DNA from 2 places in the Ideonella azotifigens genome. Region 2 is predicted to be linked to the other one. Evidence: riboswitches for the same ligand, from Rfam matches in the RefSeq annotation. Region 2 holds a riboswitch; the other holds the start of a gene.
The links. Region 2 has a riboswitch for S-adenosylhomocysteine ahead of ahcY (adenosylhomocysteinase). Riboswitches for the same ligand answer to the same signal wherever they lie in the genome.
Positions count from the first base shown of each region.

Region 1: linked by a shared signal. The riboswitch ahead of metH (methionine synthase) and the one ahead of ahcY (adenosylhomocysteinase) in region 2 are both predicted to bind S-adenosylhomocysteine.

Region 1 covers NZ_JAJNKD010000026.1:15,189-22,208, forward strand. Annotated here, with positions in the region: gene metH (methionine synthase) at 1-2,088, opposite strand, end outside; S-adenosyl-L-homocysteine riboswitch at 2,241-2,317, opposite strand; gene LRH25_RS31040 (DUF3466 family protein) at 2,523-3,539, shown strand; gene LRH25_RS31045 (cyclic nucleotide-binding domain-containing protein) at 3,710-4,312, shown strand; gene LRH25_RS31050 (HD domain-containing phosphohydrolase) at 4,332-5,783, opposite strand; gene LRH25_RS31055 (alpha/beta fold hydrolase) at 5,921-6,685, shown strand; gene LRH25_RS31060 (homocysteine S-methyltransferase family protein) at 6,707-7,020, opposite strand, start outside.
Region 2 covers NZ_JAJNKD010000001.1:406,522-413,541, forward strand. Annotated here, with positions in the region: gene LRH25_RS01845 (TlyA family RNA methyltransferase) at 1-518, opposite strand, end outside; gene LRH25_RS01850 (DEAD/DEAH box helicase) at 592-4,113, opposite strand; gene ahcY (adenosylhomocysteinase) at 4,144-5,586, opposite strand; S-adenosyl-L-homocysteine riboswitch at 5,707-5,780, opposite strand; gene LRH25_RS01860 (AraC family transcriptional regulator) at 5,866-6,822, opposite strand; gene LRH25_RS01865 (aldo/keto reductase) at 6,993-7,020, shown strand, end outside.

The sequences.
Region 1 (7,020 bases), on a different contig from region 2:
CAGCACCTCGCTGCGCGACTCGTCGGCGTAGACCTCGATCACGTCGTCGTCCACCGTGTTGGCCGGCCAGAAGCCCAGCACCGCGTTGGCCTGCAGCCAGCGGCCATCGATGATGCGCTTGAGCATGGCCTGGCCGTCGGCCAGCACCTTGCGTGCCTCGACGCCGACCACCGCGTCATCCAGGATCGCCGGGTACGGGCCGGCCAGGTCCCAGGTCTGGAAGAACGGGCCCCAGTCGATGCACTGCGCCAGCTCGGCCAGGTCGTATTGCTTCATCACGCGGCGGCCGAGGAAACGCGGCTTCACCGGCGCCTGCGACCAGTCCAGCGGCGTCTTGTTGGCGCGGGCCTCGGCCAGCGTCACCAGCGGCGTGGCCTTCTTGTTCGCATGCAGCTCGCGCACGCGCTGGTAGTCGGCGTTCAGCGTCTCGATGTAGGCCGCGGCGCGGTCGTCGCTCAGCAACTCGGCGCACACGCCCACTGCGCGCGAAGCGTCCGGCACGTAGACGATGGGACCGGCGTAGTGCGGCGTGATCTTCACCGCGGTGTGCACCCGGCTGGTGGTGGCGCCGCCGATCAGCAGCGGCGTGCCACGCTCGCGGAAATACGGGTCGCGCTGCATTTCGGCGGCCACGTGCTGCATCTCTTCCAGGCTGGGCGTGATCAGGCCCGACAGGCCGATGATGTCGGCGCCTTCCTCGCGCGCCTTGGCCAGGATGTCCTGGCAAGGCACCATCACGCCCATGTTGACGACCTCGAAGTTGTTGCACTGCAGGACCACCGTGACGATGTTCTTGCCGATGTCGTGCACGTCGCCCTTGACCGTCGCGATGACGATCTTGCCCTTGGCCTTGGCGTCGCCGCCAGCGTCCACCAAGGCCTTTTTCTCGGCCTCGATGTAGGGCAGCAAATGGGCCACGGCCTGCTTCATCACGCGGGCGCTTTTCACCACCTGGGGCAGGAACATCTTGCCGGCGCCGAACAGGTCGCCGACGATGTTCATGCCGGCCATCAGCGGGCCTTCGATCACATGCAGCGGCCGGCCGCCATCGGCCTGGATCGCCTGCCACACCTCTTCGGTGTCCTCGTTGATGAACTCGGTGATGCCGTGCACCAGCGCGTGTGAGAGCCGCTCGGTCGCCGGCGCCGCGCGCCAGGCCAGCCGGGCGCTGTCGTCCTTGGCCGCGCCCTTGACCTGCTCGGCCACCTCCAGCAGCCGCTCGGTCGAGTCCGCGCGGCGGTTCAGCACCACGTCTTCCACGCGTTCGCGCAAGTCCGCGTCCAGCTGGTCGTACACGCCGACCATGCCGGCGTTGACGATGCCCATGTCCATGCCCGCCTGGATCGCGTGGTACAGGAAGACCGTGTGGATGGCCTCGCGCACCGGCTCGTTGCCGCGGAAGCTGAACGACACGTTGGACACGCCGCCCGAGACCTTGGCACCGGGCAGGTTTTGCTTGATCCAGCGCGTGGCGTTGATGAAGTCCACCGCGTAGTTGTTGTGCTCCTCGATGCCGGTGGCGATCGCGAAGATGTTCGGGTCGAAGATGATGTCTTCAGGCGGGAAGCCCACGCCTTCGACCAGCACCCGGTAGGCGCGTGCGCAGATCTCGGTCTTGCGCGCGAAGGTGTCGGCCTGGCCTTGCTCGTCGAAGGCCATGACCACGGCGGCAGCGCCATAGCGCCGCACCAGCGTGGCCTGGCGCTTGAACTCGGCCTCGCCTTCCTTCAGCGAAATGCTGTTGACGATGCCCTTGCCCTGCAGGCACTTCAACCCGGCCTCGATCACGCTCCACTTCGACGAGTCCACCATGATGGGCACGCGCGCGATCTCCGGCTCCCCGGCAATCAGGTTCAGGAAACGCACCATGGCGGCCTGGCTGTCCAGCATCGCCTCGTCCATGTTGATGTCGATCACCTGCGCGCCGTTTTCGACCTGCTGGCGGGCGACGGCCAGCGCCTTCTCGAACTCGCCGGCCAGGATCATGCGGGCGAAGACCTTGGAGCCGGTGACATTGGTGCGCTCGCCGATGTTGACGAACAGCGACTGCGCGTCGATGGCCACAGGCTCCAGCCCGGACAGCCGCATCGGCGGCGGTGCCACGGCGGTGTCAGAGCTCGAATCGGGAACGTCGGGAACGTCGGGAAGGTCGGCAGAGGCAGAGGCGGAGGGCATGGCGCGGTCGTGCGGCAACACGAGGAGATGAAGAAAATCGGCCCGAGCGGGCGGAGCTCACCCAGGTCGGGTGAGCGTCGTTGTCATCTACCCAAGCCTGACAGCGCGGGATCACCGCGCTGCTGCAACGCTCCTTGGAAGCCTGATTTTAGCGGCCTGCGACCCGACGTGCCGGCGCTCGCCCCACCCCCACGATCCAGTGCGGGTCAGCTACCCTTTCGGGTAGGCCGCTCGACGCAGGGGGCTCCTACACTTTTTGGCAGGTCTCAACCCACGTTTTTCACATCAAGGAAACTGCCATCAAACCCCTCACCGCCCCCCTGGCCGCCGCTGCGCTGGCCTGCCTGATGCTCGCCGCCACCTCGGCGCAAGCTGCACCCACCTATCGCATCAAGGACCTGGGCGTCGGGCCGGATGGCTACTCCAGCCAGGGCCTGGCGATCAACGACCAGAACGTCGTCGTCGGCTGGATCCAGAAGGAGCAGTACGGCGCCCACATCGCCGTGGCCTTCCAGCCCGATGGCAGCATCGTCACCCTGGGCACGCTGCCCGGCGACACCTCCAGCTTCGCCACCGGCATCAACAACGCCGGCCAGATCGTCGGCTACAGCGGACCGTCCGACTCGCCTGGCGCCTTCCTTTACGACCCCGTGACCGGCATGCAGGCGCTGGGCAGCTTCGACCCCGCGCACCGCTACAGCATGGCCGCCGGCATTTCGGACAACGGCACCGTCGTTGGCCAGAGCAACACGGTGGACGGCGTGCCGCATGCCTTCACCTGGACGGCGGCCACCGGCATGGTCGACCCGTTCCCGAAGAAGGGCGCGGCGGACGCCTCGGGCATCAACGCCAGCGGCCAATGGGTGGGCCACTACGACAAGACCGACGCGACCATCGGCGTGCGCGTCAGCGCCGAAGGCAAGGTCAACCAGCTCGGCGCCTTCAGCCCGCTGGCGCCCTACAGCTACGGCAAGGGCATCAACAGCAAGGGCCAGGTGGCTGGCTACAGCGCCGACCCCGACACCCTCACCAGCCGCGCCTTCCTGTGGGACAAGAAGAAGGGCATGATCGACATTGGCGTGCTGCCCGGCGGTCTCTACAGCAATGCGCTGAAGGTCAATGACGCCGGCCAGGTCGTCGGCATTGCCGACAAGCCCGCCCGCCGCGGTTCCACCAACGTGGCGTTCTACTACGACAAGAAGACCGGCATGGTGGACGTCTCCACCCTGATCGACCCGGCCGACCCGCTCTACGGCAAGGTCCAGTTCGACGCCGGCCAAGGCATCAACAACAACGGCGTCATCGTCACCAACGGCATCCAGGGCGAGGACTATCACGCCTATCTGCTGATCCCGGTGAACTGAAGTGTCACGGGGCGGGTCGGTCCGCCTCTGTCCGTAAACCGGTACAAATCGGCGCCATCGCACACTGCGCTGGCGCCTGCTGCGCTTTCGGACCAGTCCAGCCGCTAACCTGACGGGATGTGTGCCTGCCGGGGTTCCGGCGCGAGAATGGGCGCGCCTTGCCGTTGCCCATGAACTCCACCTTACCCGCCGCCCACGACCCCTACCTGATCGAGCTGGCTGCCGAGCTGTTGCGCCGGCCCAGTGCGCTGGCCGACCTGCAGGCCGAGGAGGCCCGCACCGTCGTCAGCTACATGCGACTGTGGCAGTGCGACGAAGGCGCGGTGCTGCTGCGCGAGGGCGAGCAGGCCGACACCGGCCACATGCTGCTGGTGATCGACGGCGAGGTCAGCGTCGAGAACACCGTTGTCAGCCGCACCGACCCGCTGATCGTCACCGTGCTCGGCCCGGGCAGCCTGATCGGCGAGATGGGTTTGCTGGACGGCGCGCCGCGCGCGGCCTCCTGCATCGCGATGACGCCGGTGCAGGCCGCCTCGCTGTCACGCGGCGCCCTGCGCCGGCTGATGATCGACGAACCGGCGGTGGCCGCCAAGCTGCTGGCCAACATCTCGCAGGGCATGGCCCAGCGGCTGCGCGAAGCCGGCCGCCAGCAGCGCGTCTACAGCCAGCTGGTGCGGGCCATGCAGGAAGAGATCAACGAGCTGAACCACCAGCTGCAGCAGGTGATGGGCGGCGCGTTGAACCGCGCCGCGCGCCAGTCCGACCAGGACTGATCGCCCCAGGCGCCGCGGGCTACAGCAGCCCCAGCGTGAAGGCCTTCAGCGTGGCGGCCGCGCGGGTCGAACATTCGAGCTTGCGGAATACGCTCTCAATGTGGGTGCGCACCGTGCTCGGGCTGATGCTCAGCGCCCGCGCCACCTCCTTGTTGCTTTCGCCCAGGCTGATGCGCCGCAGCACGTCCGCCTCGCGGCCACTGAGTGTCACCGCCGCGCGGGCTGGTGCGCGCGGGCGGGCGCCAGCCGCGGCGGCGATGGCGGCTTCAACCACGGCCGGGTCGAACATGCCACGCGTCGCCTCGCCGCGCAGCAGCTGCGCTGCGGCGTCAGCGTCATGCGCCAGCCGCCACGGCCGCGGTGAGCGCAGCGCCACCAGCGCGGCTGCGGTGGCCAGCACCCGCTGCGCTTGCGACAACGCGGCGCCCGACAGGCTGCGGAAGGCGCCGCTGCCGTCCAGCTTTTCCCAGGCATGCGACGCCAGCTCGGCCTCGGTCTTCAGCCGCTGGATCGCGCCGGCGGCGCGGAAGGTCCAGTAAGGCATCAGCCGCAGGCGTTCGCGCTCGCCGGCCAAGAGCCGGCCCGCCTTGTTCCACAGGTGATTGGGCAGCGCGGCGCGGCCAATGCCGTGCAGCAGGCCGGCGCGGTGCAGCTGTGCCGCGGCGTCTTCGTCCAGTCCGAGCAGGCGCGCGGTGGCCTGCGCCGCTTCGGCGACCTGGCGCGACTGGCCGGCCAGCCAGGGCAGCTTGAGGTCGGCCACGTCGGCCACCAACGCCAGCGGCACGCGGCGATCAGCCTCGTCAACCGTTTCGCGGGCTGGGCTGGGCTCATCGAGCGCCGCCAGCCAGTCCGCCGCCGCGCTGCAAGCCAGCGTGGCCAATGCCGCCGGGTATCGGCTACCGCCCGCGGCGCGCACGCGGGCCAGCGCCTCGGCCTGCCCGTGCACCTGCGAAAGGATTTCCAGCTCGCTGGCAATCGCCACCTGGTAGACCACCGCCGGCACCGCTTCGCCGCCCAGTTGCCCCGGCTGTCCGCCGCCGTCCCAGCGCTCGAAGACCTGGCGCAGGCCGGCTTCCACCGCGGCGCCCATGCCGAGCTGGCGCGCGATGTCGCCAGAAACCTCGCAATGGATCTCGGCCAGCGGCGCCACCGCGCGCTGCTCCTGCAGGCTGAGCGGTCGCAAGGTCTGGGCGAACATCTGCTCGCGGCCGGCCACGTCGTCGCCCAGCAATTGGTCGAAGCCGGCCGCGTTGGCAGTGCAGCCGGACCAGCGCAGCAGCGCCACCGCCTCTGCCGCCTGCTGCTCGGCCGCCTGGCCACCAGACGCGAGCGCCAGCCAGCCGGCCAGGCGCGCGGTGCGGTGGGAATGGTCGGTCGGCCGGCCCATGCTGAGGTCGCCGATGAAGGCGAAGGCGCGCACGGCGTCGCTGACCGCCACGTCGGGGGTGGCCACAGGGGAATCGGCAGGCATGGGGGAGGGAAGCGGAATGCGGCGGAGGGGCGCCAGCCTCGGTCAATCGACCGATGCCGGAAATGCGCCGGAATTTCGACACTGACGGCACGCGTTCAGAACGACGCGCACTCTAACCTCCTCACCGGAACCGCATCATGAACACCCGTCTCGCGCTCTCTTCCCTCGCCCTCGCTGCCGGTCTGATCGGCGGCACCGCCCCGGCCCTGGCGGCCGAGCTGCCTTCCGTCGTGCTGGTGCATGGCGCCTTTGCCGATGGCTCCGACTGGGCCAAGGTCATCCCGCTGCTGCAGGCCCAGGGCGTGCACGTCACCGCGGTGCAGAACGGCCTGGAATCGCTGGCCGGCGACGTGGCCGCCACGCAGCGCGCGGTGGCCCTCCAGAAGGGCAAGGTGGTGCTGGTCGGTCACTCCTGGGGCGGCCAGGTCATCACCGAAGCCGGCGTGAACGACAAGGTCGGCGCGCTGGTCTATGTGGCCGCGTTTGCCCCCAGCGTGGGTCAGGCCGCTGGCGAGCTGGGCCAGGGCTACCCCACGCCGCCCGGCATCGCCAAGCTGGTGCCCGACGCGCAAGGCTTCCTGTCTCTGCCGCCGGCCGCCGTGGCCGAGGACTTTGCGCAGGACGTGCCGGCCGCGCAAGCCGCGGTGATGGCGGTCACCCAGGGCGCCATCCAGGCCAAAGCCTTTGGCGACAAGGCGACCGTGGCGGCCTGGCAGACTCGCCCGTCCTGGTACATCGTCAGCGCCAACGACCGCATGATCGACCCGGACCTGGAGCGCGCGATGGCCAGGAAGATCGGCGCCACCGTGACCACGCTGCCGACCAGCCACGTGCCGCAGCAGTCGCGCCCGGCCGAAGTGGCCGCGGTGATCCTGCAGGCGGTGCAGGCGGTCGCCCGCTGAGCGTGCGGGCCAGCCGTCAGCTCAGGCGGCTTCTTTCAGCAGCGGGCTGAACAGCTTGTCCTGCACATGCCGCGGGCGGTAGTTCTTGACCTGCTGCGCGATGGCGGCGATGTGCGCTGGCGTGGTGCCACAGCAGCCGCCGACAATGTTCAGGAAGCCTGACCTGGCGAATTCGCCCATCAGCGAGCCCGTCACGTCCGGCGTCTCGTCGAAGCCGGTGTCGCTCATCGGGTTGGGCAGGCCGGCGTTCGGGTAGCAGCTGACGAAGGTGTCGCCGGCAATGCGGCTCAGCTCTTCGATGTACGGCCGCATCAGCGCCGCGCCCAGCGCACAGT
Region 2 (7,020 bases):
AGCACCAGCAGGTCGCCGCCCGGCGCCAGGTACTCGACCATGGTCGGCAGCACGTGGGTGGAGGTGATGAAGGACAGGTCGCCCGTCACGAAGTTGAAGCTGTGCTGTTCGTAGGCGGCCGCAAACGGCGAGCCTTCGACGTCCCGTGCGTTCTGGCCCTCGAAGCTGGTCACGCGCTCGTCGGCCTGCAGCTTGGGGTGCAACTGGCCGTGGCCCACGTCGATGCCCACCACATGGGCCGCGCCCGCCTGCAGCAGCGCGTCGGTGAAGCCGCCGGTGCTCTGCCCCAGGTCCAGGCATTGCCGCCCGGCCACGTCGATCTTGCAGGCCTTCAGCGCGCCTTCCAGCTTCAGCCCGCCGCGCGAGACAAAACGCAGCTCGGCGTCGTCGGTGACCTGCAGCTCACACTCCTCCGGCACGTCCAGCCCCGCCTTGTTGATCACCGCCCAGCCCTTGGGCCCCTTCCACCGCACGGCATGGCTCTCGATCAGGCGCTGAGCCGCCGACCGGGTGGCCACGAGGCCTCGTTGAAGAATCAATTGATCTGCGCGCATGGAGTTCCAGTGGAATGTGAGAGGGCGGCGATGCTGTTCATGCAGAGGCCATTTCGGAATTTTCGGTGGAGACGCTGCTGGCTTCGCCGAGCGTGGCAGCGCCCAGCGGCTGCAGCAGCCAGTTCAGGTCGGCTTCGCTGAGGCGGGCGCTGGTGTCTTCGGCATCTGCTGCGCCTTGCACGCTGCGGGCAAGTTCTGCCTTGCGGGCCTGCATCGCGAGGATGCGCTCTTCCAGCGTGCCATCAGCCACGAGCTTGTAGACGAAGACGGTCTGGGTCTGCCCCAGACGGTGGGCCCGGTCGGTGGCCTGGTTCTCGGCAGCCGGGTTCCACCAGGGGTCGAAATGGATCACGGTGTCGGCCTGCGGCAGGTTCAGGCCGGTGCCGCCGGCTTTCAGGCTGATCAGGAACAGCGGCACCTCGCCCGATGTGAAACGGGTGATCGCGGCCTCGCGGTCCAGGGTGTCGCCGGTCAGAAGTGTCCAGCGCAGGTCGGCGCTGGCCAGCGCGGCTTCGATCAGCGCCAGCATCGAGGTGAACTGAGAGAACAGCAATATGCGGCGGCCTTCTTCCAGCATCTGCGGCAGGTTCTCCAGCAACCAGGTCAGCTTGGCCGATTCGCTGCCGATCTTCTGGCGGTTGTTCTTCAGCTTGACCAATCGCGGGTCGCAGCAGGCCTGGCGCAGCTTGAGCAAGGCGTCCAGCACGAAGATCTGGGAACGGGCCAGGCCTTTGGCGGCGAGCGCCTTCTGCACCGAGGCCTCGGCGGCAGCGCGGATGGTTTCATAAAGATTGGCTTGCGCTGCGCCCAGTTGCACGCGCACGACCTGCTCGATCTTCGGCGGCAGTTCCGATGCCACCATGCGCTTGTCCCGGCGCAGCATGAAGGGCATGAGCCGGCGGCGGAGCAAGGCCAGGCGACGGCTGTCGCGCTGCTTTTCGATGGGCGTGCGGTACAGCTCGGTGAAACGCGGCTCGCGGCCCAGGTAGCCCGGCAGCACCAGGTCGAACAGGCTCCACAGCTCGCCCAGGTGGTTCTCCATCGGCGTGCCGGTCAGCGCGATGCGGTGGTGGGCGTGCAGTTGCCGGGCCGCCTTGGCGGTATGGGTGCGCGCATTCTTTAGCGTCTGGGCCTCGTCCAGGACCAGGGCATGCCAGGACTGTTCGACCAGCACGTGCAGATCGCGTTGCAGCAAGGGGTAGGTCGTCAGCACCACATCGTGTTCAGCCAACTCGGCGTGGCGCGCGTGGCGGCCGGCGCCGTGCAGCACCAGCATGCGCAGTCCGGGCGCGAAGCGCTCGCATTCGCGGTGCCAGTTGCCGACCAGGCTGGTAGGCACCACGATCAGGCTTGGGTGCCGGCCCAGGCCGCGTCGTTGTTCGTCCAGCAGGTGGGTCAGGGTCTGCAGGGTCTTGCCCAGGCCCATGTCGTCTGCCAGCACGCCGCCCAGGCGATGCTTGGCGAGTGCGCTCATCCAGGCCCAGCCCTGTTGCTGGTACGGCCGCAGCTTGGCCTGCAGTCCCTCGGGAGGCGGTGGCAGCGTGACTCCGGCCTGGCGTGGCGCCAGCACCTCTCGTAAAGCGGCATGGCCGTTTTGGCCGAACTCGGCCTGGTCGGCGCCCAGCCGCAAGGCTTCCACCGGCGAAAGGCTCAAGGATTCGCTGCCGAAGTCGCCTTCGCGTTCACCCAGCAGCTCGATCAGCACCTGCAGCCACGGCCGTAGCGGCGCCGAGGGCAGCTGCCACCAGTGGTTGTCGTCCGTTTGCAGCCAGAAATGCTCGGGCAGGGCGGCGGGATCGTTGGCGGCATCCAGATTCAGGCCGGCCAGCACCTGCGGCAGCAAGGGCAGCAGGTTGATGCGCCGGCCGTCGATGTCGAAGCCCAGGGAAAGGTCCAACCAGCCCCCGGCATCGCGCGGGTCGCTGCTTTCCAGGCTGGCGGAGATGTCGTCGACTCGCTGGGTGCGGCGCAGCCAATCCTCGTCGAGTTCAACGATGAAGCCCAGCTCGCGCAGTGGCGCGAAATCCTGGGTCAGCCAGCCGGCCAGCAGGGTCTTCGGGTCTTCGCTCCTGGCGCCACCCAGTTGCCAGTGGTGCGGCGGGTCCGTGATGTCCGATGTGGTCACATGGCGCGGTGTGGCGAATTCGGCCCAGGCATGCGCTGCGGCCAATTCGGCGGCCGGCTCGCGGTGCAGTTCCACTAACCCTTGCGCGCTCGTAACGAACTGGCGTACGGGCGCGCGCGCCGGCCAGGGGGCGCAACGCAGGCCGTCGTAGTCGAGCCAAAGTTCCGCTTCGGCCACGGGCGCGGGTGCAGCAGGTTTCGAGCGCCTGGCCGCCGGTTCGGGCCAGCGCAGCCGGAGCACTGGCCGCGGCGCGATCTGCCGGATGGTGCGCACCACCGGCTCGGCCACGGCCTCCGGCAGCGAAGGCAGCAGCCCCCGCAGTTCCGGCTGCTGGCGCAGCCAGGCCTCAGGCATGGGCGGGCAGCGCAGCCATTGCGCAACCTGCGACTCGGCGATGCCTTGCAGATCCAGTGGACCGATGCAGTGGGTGGCGTCGTCCCGATAGAGATTGGCCTGCCCCAGGTAGGGCACGGCAGCGGCTTCCTGGCCGTGCGCGTCCCGGATGCATGGGCTCAGCGCCCACATGGCCGAGGCCAGGGGCTGCCAGGTCCAGTCCAGGCGGCGGCTCGGGCCCCAATGCCAGGGTGCAGACGGCGTGTCGTCGGACAGGCGCTGAACCACGCGGCCACTGGCCAGGACCCGCTCCAGCGTGGGTCGCGCCAGCGCGCCGGCCAGGACGCCCCAAGGCAGGGTGTTCCAGCGCGAACCGGACAGGTGCTGCATGGCCTCCAGGTTCTGCAGCAGGAACAGCAAATCCGGGTCTCCGGCATGGGCGTTGAAGTCGTGAAAGTTCTGCGAGGGCAGGCTTTGCAAGCGTCCCGGCAACCCGGTCTTCTTCAGCAATTTGCTGCGCGCCGGCCTCAGCGTGAGCCTGTGCTCGCCCGGCTGATGGCCGCGATGTTCTGCCAGTTCGAAATAAACGATGCCATCGGGCTGTGAGGGTCTGAAAGACAGGCTGACCCGAACCAACTGTTGATTTTCCAGCCAGCGCTGGGCCGCCGCTTCTTCGGCGGACGGCTGCCGGGACGCCGCTTTGCCCACCGGTGTTGCCGCCGGTGCCGAGGTGGCGCGCGGCGCCTGGGGCTGGGTGGGTGGCACGACCTCAGGCTGCTGCCTTGACAGCTCAAGCAACAGCGCGACCGCGTGCTTGCAGCGCTGGCCTACCGGGCAATCGCAGCCCGCGCCAAACCACCACTGGCCGTTTTCGTCGCGCACCAGGTCCAGCCAGGTCTCGTAGTTGCCCGAGCTGCCGCCCACTTCGGCGTCCACCGTCCAGCCGGGGTTCGCATTCGGGTCTTCAGTGAGTGTGAGCTCGCCGACCCGCCGCTCGCGAGCGTAGCGTTCGCCACGCTCGCGAGCACCCGAGCCGAACTGTTGCAGCAAGGTGCTCAGCCCGGGGCCGGACACTGCCTGCAACTCATCGTCGTCGTACATGGCGAGGCGAACGCTGGGCGCGAAACCGGGTCAGTACCGGTAGGTGTCGGGCTTGTAGGGGCCTTGCTTGGGCACGCCGATGTAGGCCGCCTGCTCGTCCGTCAGCTCGGTCAGCATCGCGCCAACCTTCTTCAGGTGCAGCCGGGCGACCTTCTCGTCCAGATGCTTGGGCAGCACGTAGACCTTGCCCACGTCGTAGCCGTCCTTGTGGCAGAACAGCTCGATCTGGGCGATGGTCTGATTGGCGAACGAGGAGCTCATCACGAAGCTGGGGTGGCCGGTGCCGCAGCCCAGGTTCACCAGCCGGCCCTTGGCCAGCAGGATGATCTTCTTGCCGTCCGGGAAGACCACGTGGTCGACCTGGGGCTTGATCTCGTCCCACTCGTACTTCTCGAGCGACGCGACGTCGATCTCGTTGTCGAAGTGGCCGATGTTGCAGACGATGGCCTGGTCCTTCATCGCGGCCATGTGTTCATGGCGGATGACGTCCTTGTTGCCGGTGGTGGTCACGAAGATGTCGGCCTTGTCGGCCGCGTATTCCATGGTCACGACCTTGTAGCCTTCCATCGCGGCCTGCAGCGCGTTGATCGGGTCGATCTCGGTCACCCAGACCTGGGCCGACAGCGCGCGCAGTGCCTGCGCCGAGCCCTTGCCCACGTCGCCATAACCGGCCACGCAGGCGACCTTGCCGGCGATCATCACGTCGGTGGCGCGCTTGATGCCGTCCACCAGGCTTTCGCGGCAGCCGTACAGGTTGTCGAACTTGCTCTTGGTGACCGAGTCGTTGACGTTGATCGCGCGGAACAGCAGCGTGCCCTTGACCGACATTTCCTTCAGGCGGTGCACGCCGGTGGTCGTCTCTTCGGTCACGCCGATGATCTCGGCGCTCTTGCGGGTGTACCAGGTCGGGTCCACTGCCAGCTTGGCCTTGATCGCGGCGAAGAGTTCGGTCTCTTCTTCGCTCTTCGGGTTGGCAATGACGGACAGGTCCTTCTCGGCCTTCTGGCCCAGGTGCATCAGCAGCGTCGCGTCGCCGCCATCGTCCAGGATCATGTTCGGGCCTTCGCCGGCCGTGCCCTTGGCGCCGAAGTCGAAGATGCGGTGGGTGTAGTCCCAGTAGTCCTTCAGCGTTTCGCCCTTGTAGGCGAAGACGGGGGTGCCGGCGGCGACCAGCGCGGCAGCGGCATGGTCCTGGGTCGAGAAGATGTTGCACGAGGCCCAGCGCACCTGTGCGCCCAGGGCCTGCAGGGTCTCGACCAGCACGGCGGTCTGGATCGTCATGTGCAGCGAGCCGGTGATGCGCGCGCCTTTCAGCGGCTGGCTGGCGGCGAATTCCTCGCGGATCGCCATCAGGCCGGGCATCTCGGTCTCGGCGATCTTGATTTCCTTGCGGCCCCAGGCTGCAAGCGACAGGTCGGCAATGACGTGGGAATCGGTGGCCAGCAGTTGGCTGGCGGGAGTGGCTGCATTCATCGGGGAGCTCCGAAAGTCAAAGGGTTGACCCGCGGTGGCGAACAGGATGAACAACAGCGTGCACCGGCACAAGCGGGACACAACTCACCCTGGGCGCCACGGCCATGGATCGCAGGGCCGTGCGGGTGAGCGCCGTTGCAAAGCAGAAGGTTCCGAGCCTGGGGCCTGCTGGCCTTGCAACGCTCCTCGGAACCGAGGGCCGGATTCTAACCAGCACCGCAGCCGCTGGCGAGGCGTCCCTTGCCGCGGGTGCAGTACCGGCGCTGTCAGTTTCAGGACTTATGTCGCATCGGCCGGCGCTTTGAGTTGGCTGATGTCGGCCCGCGGCGGCGTGCCGAACAGCCGCCGGTACTCGCGGCTGAACTGCGACGGGCTTTCGTAGCCCACGCGGTGCGCCGCGGTGCTGGCGTCCAGCCCTTCGGCCAGCATCAGCCGGCGCGCGTGCTGCAGCCGCAGGGACTTCTGGAACTGCAGCGGCGACAGCGTGGTCAGCTGCTTGAAGCGCAGGTGCAGCGTGGACGGGCTCATCGCCGCGCTGGCGGCCAGCTCGTCGATGCGCAGCGGCTGGTCGTAGCGCTGCGTCAGCTGCTCGACTGCGCGGGCAATGCGCGGCGCGGCGCTGTCGCCGGCCGCCAGTGCGCGCAGCCGCGGGCCCAGCGGCCCGGTCAGCACGCGGTAGAAGATCTCGCGCTGCACCAGCGGCGCCAGCATGCGCAGGTCCTGCGGCGTGTCCAGCAGTTGCAACAGGCGCAGCGCAGCGTCCAGCAGCGGCGCGGTCACGGGCGCCAGGTTCAGGCCGCCGGCGGCGGGTTCGACCGGCGCTGCCGTCACCGGCGGGCCGGCATCCAGTTCGAGCAACAGGTCGGCCAGCGTCTGGGTGTCGCAGCTGAAGCGCAGGCAGATGTAGGGCTTGTCCGGCGTGGCCTGGATCACGTGGCTGCGCGGCATCAGCGGCATGGCCACCAGCAGGCAATGACTCGGGCCGTAAACCAGCACATCGTCGCCGAGCTGCACCTTTTTCGCGCCCTGCAGCGCCAGCACCAGTCCCGGCTCGTAGACGGCAGGCAACTGGGCGGCTGGCGCGCTGGCGCGTATCAGTTGGAGGCCAGCCACCGCGGTGGCGTGCGTGCCGTCGCTGGTGGCGCGGCGCAGCGTCAGCGCAAGCGCGCGCTGGCGCAATGCGTCCAGTTCGGCGGCGGCAGGGGATGGGGCGGCAACAAGTGTCGATTCGGCCATGCCGGCGATTGTGCAAGCGCTGCTTTGGCCTTGGCGGTCCTGTGGCCGCAGGATCGGAGGATCAGGCAAGGATGGCCGAGCTTTGCACTGTGCCGGCGTGGCGCCGCTGCCTAAGCTTCGGTCCATCGCAGCGGCACAGGGCCGTTGCCTGCTCACAAGGAGAGACTGTCATGACCACCACCAAGCAAACCGCCGCAC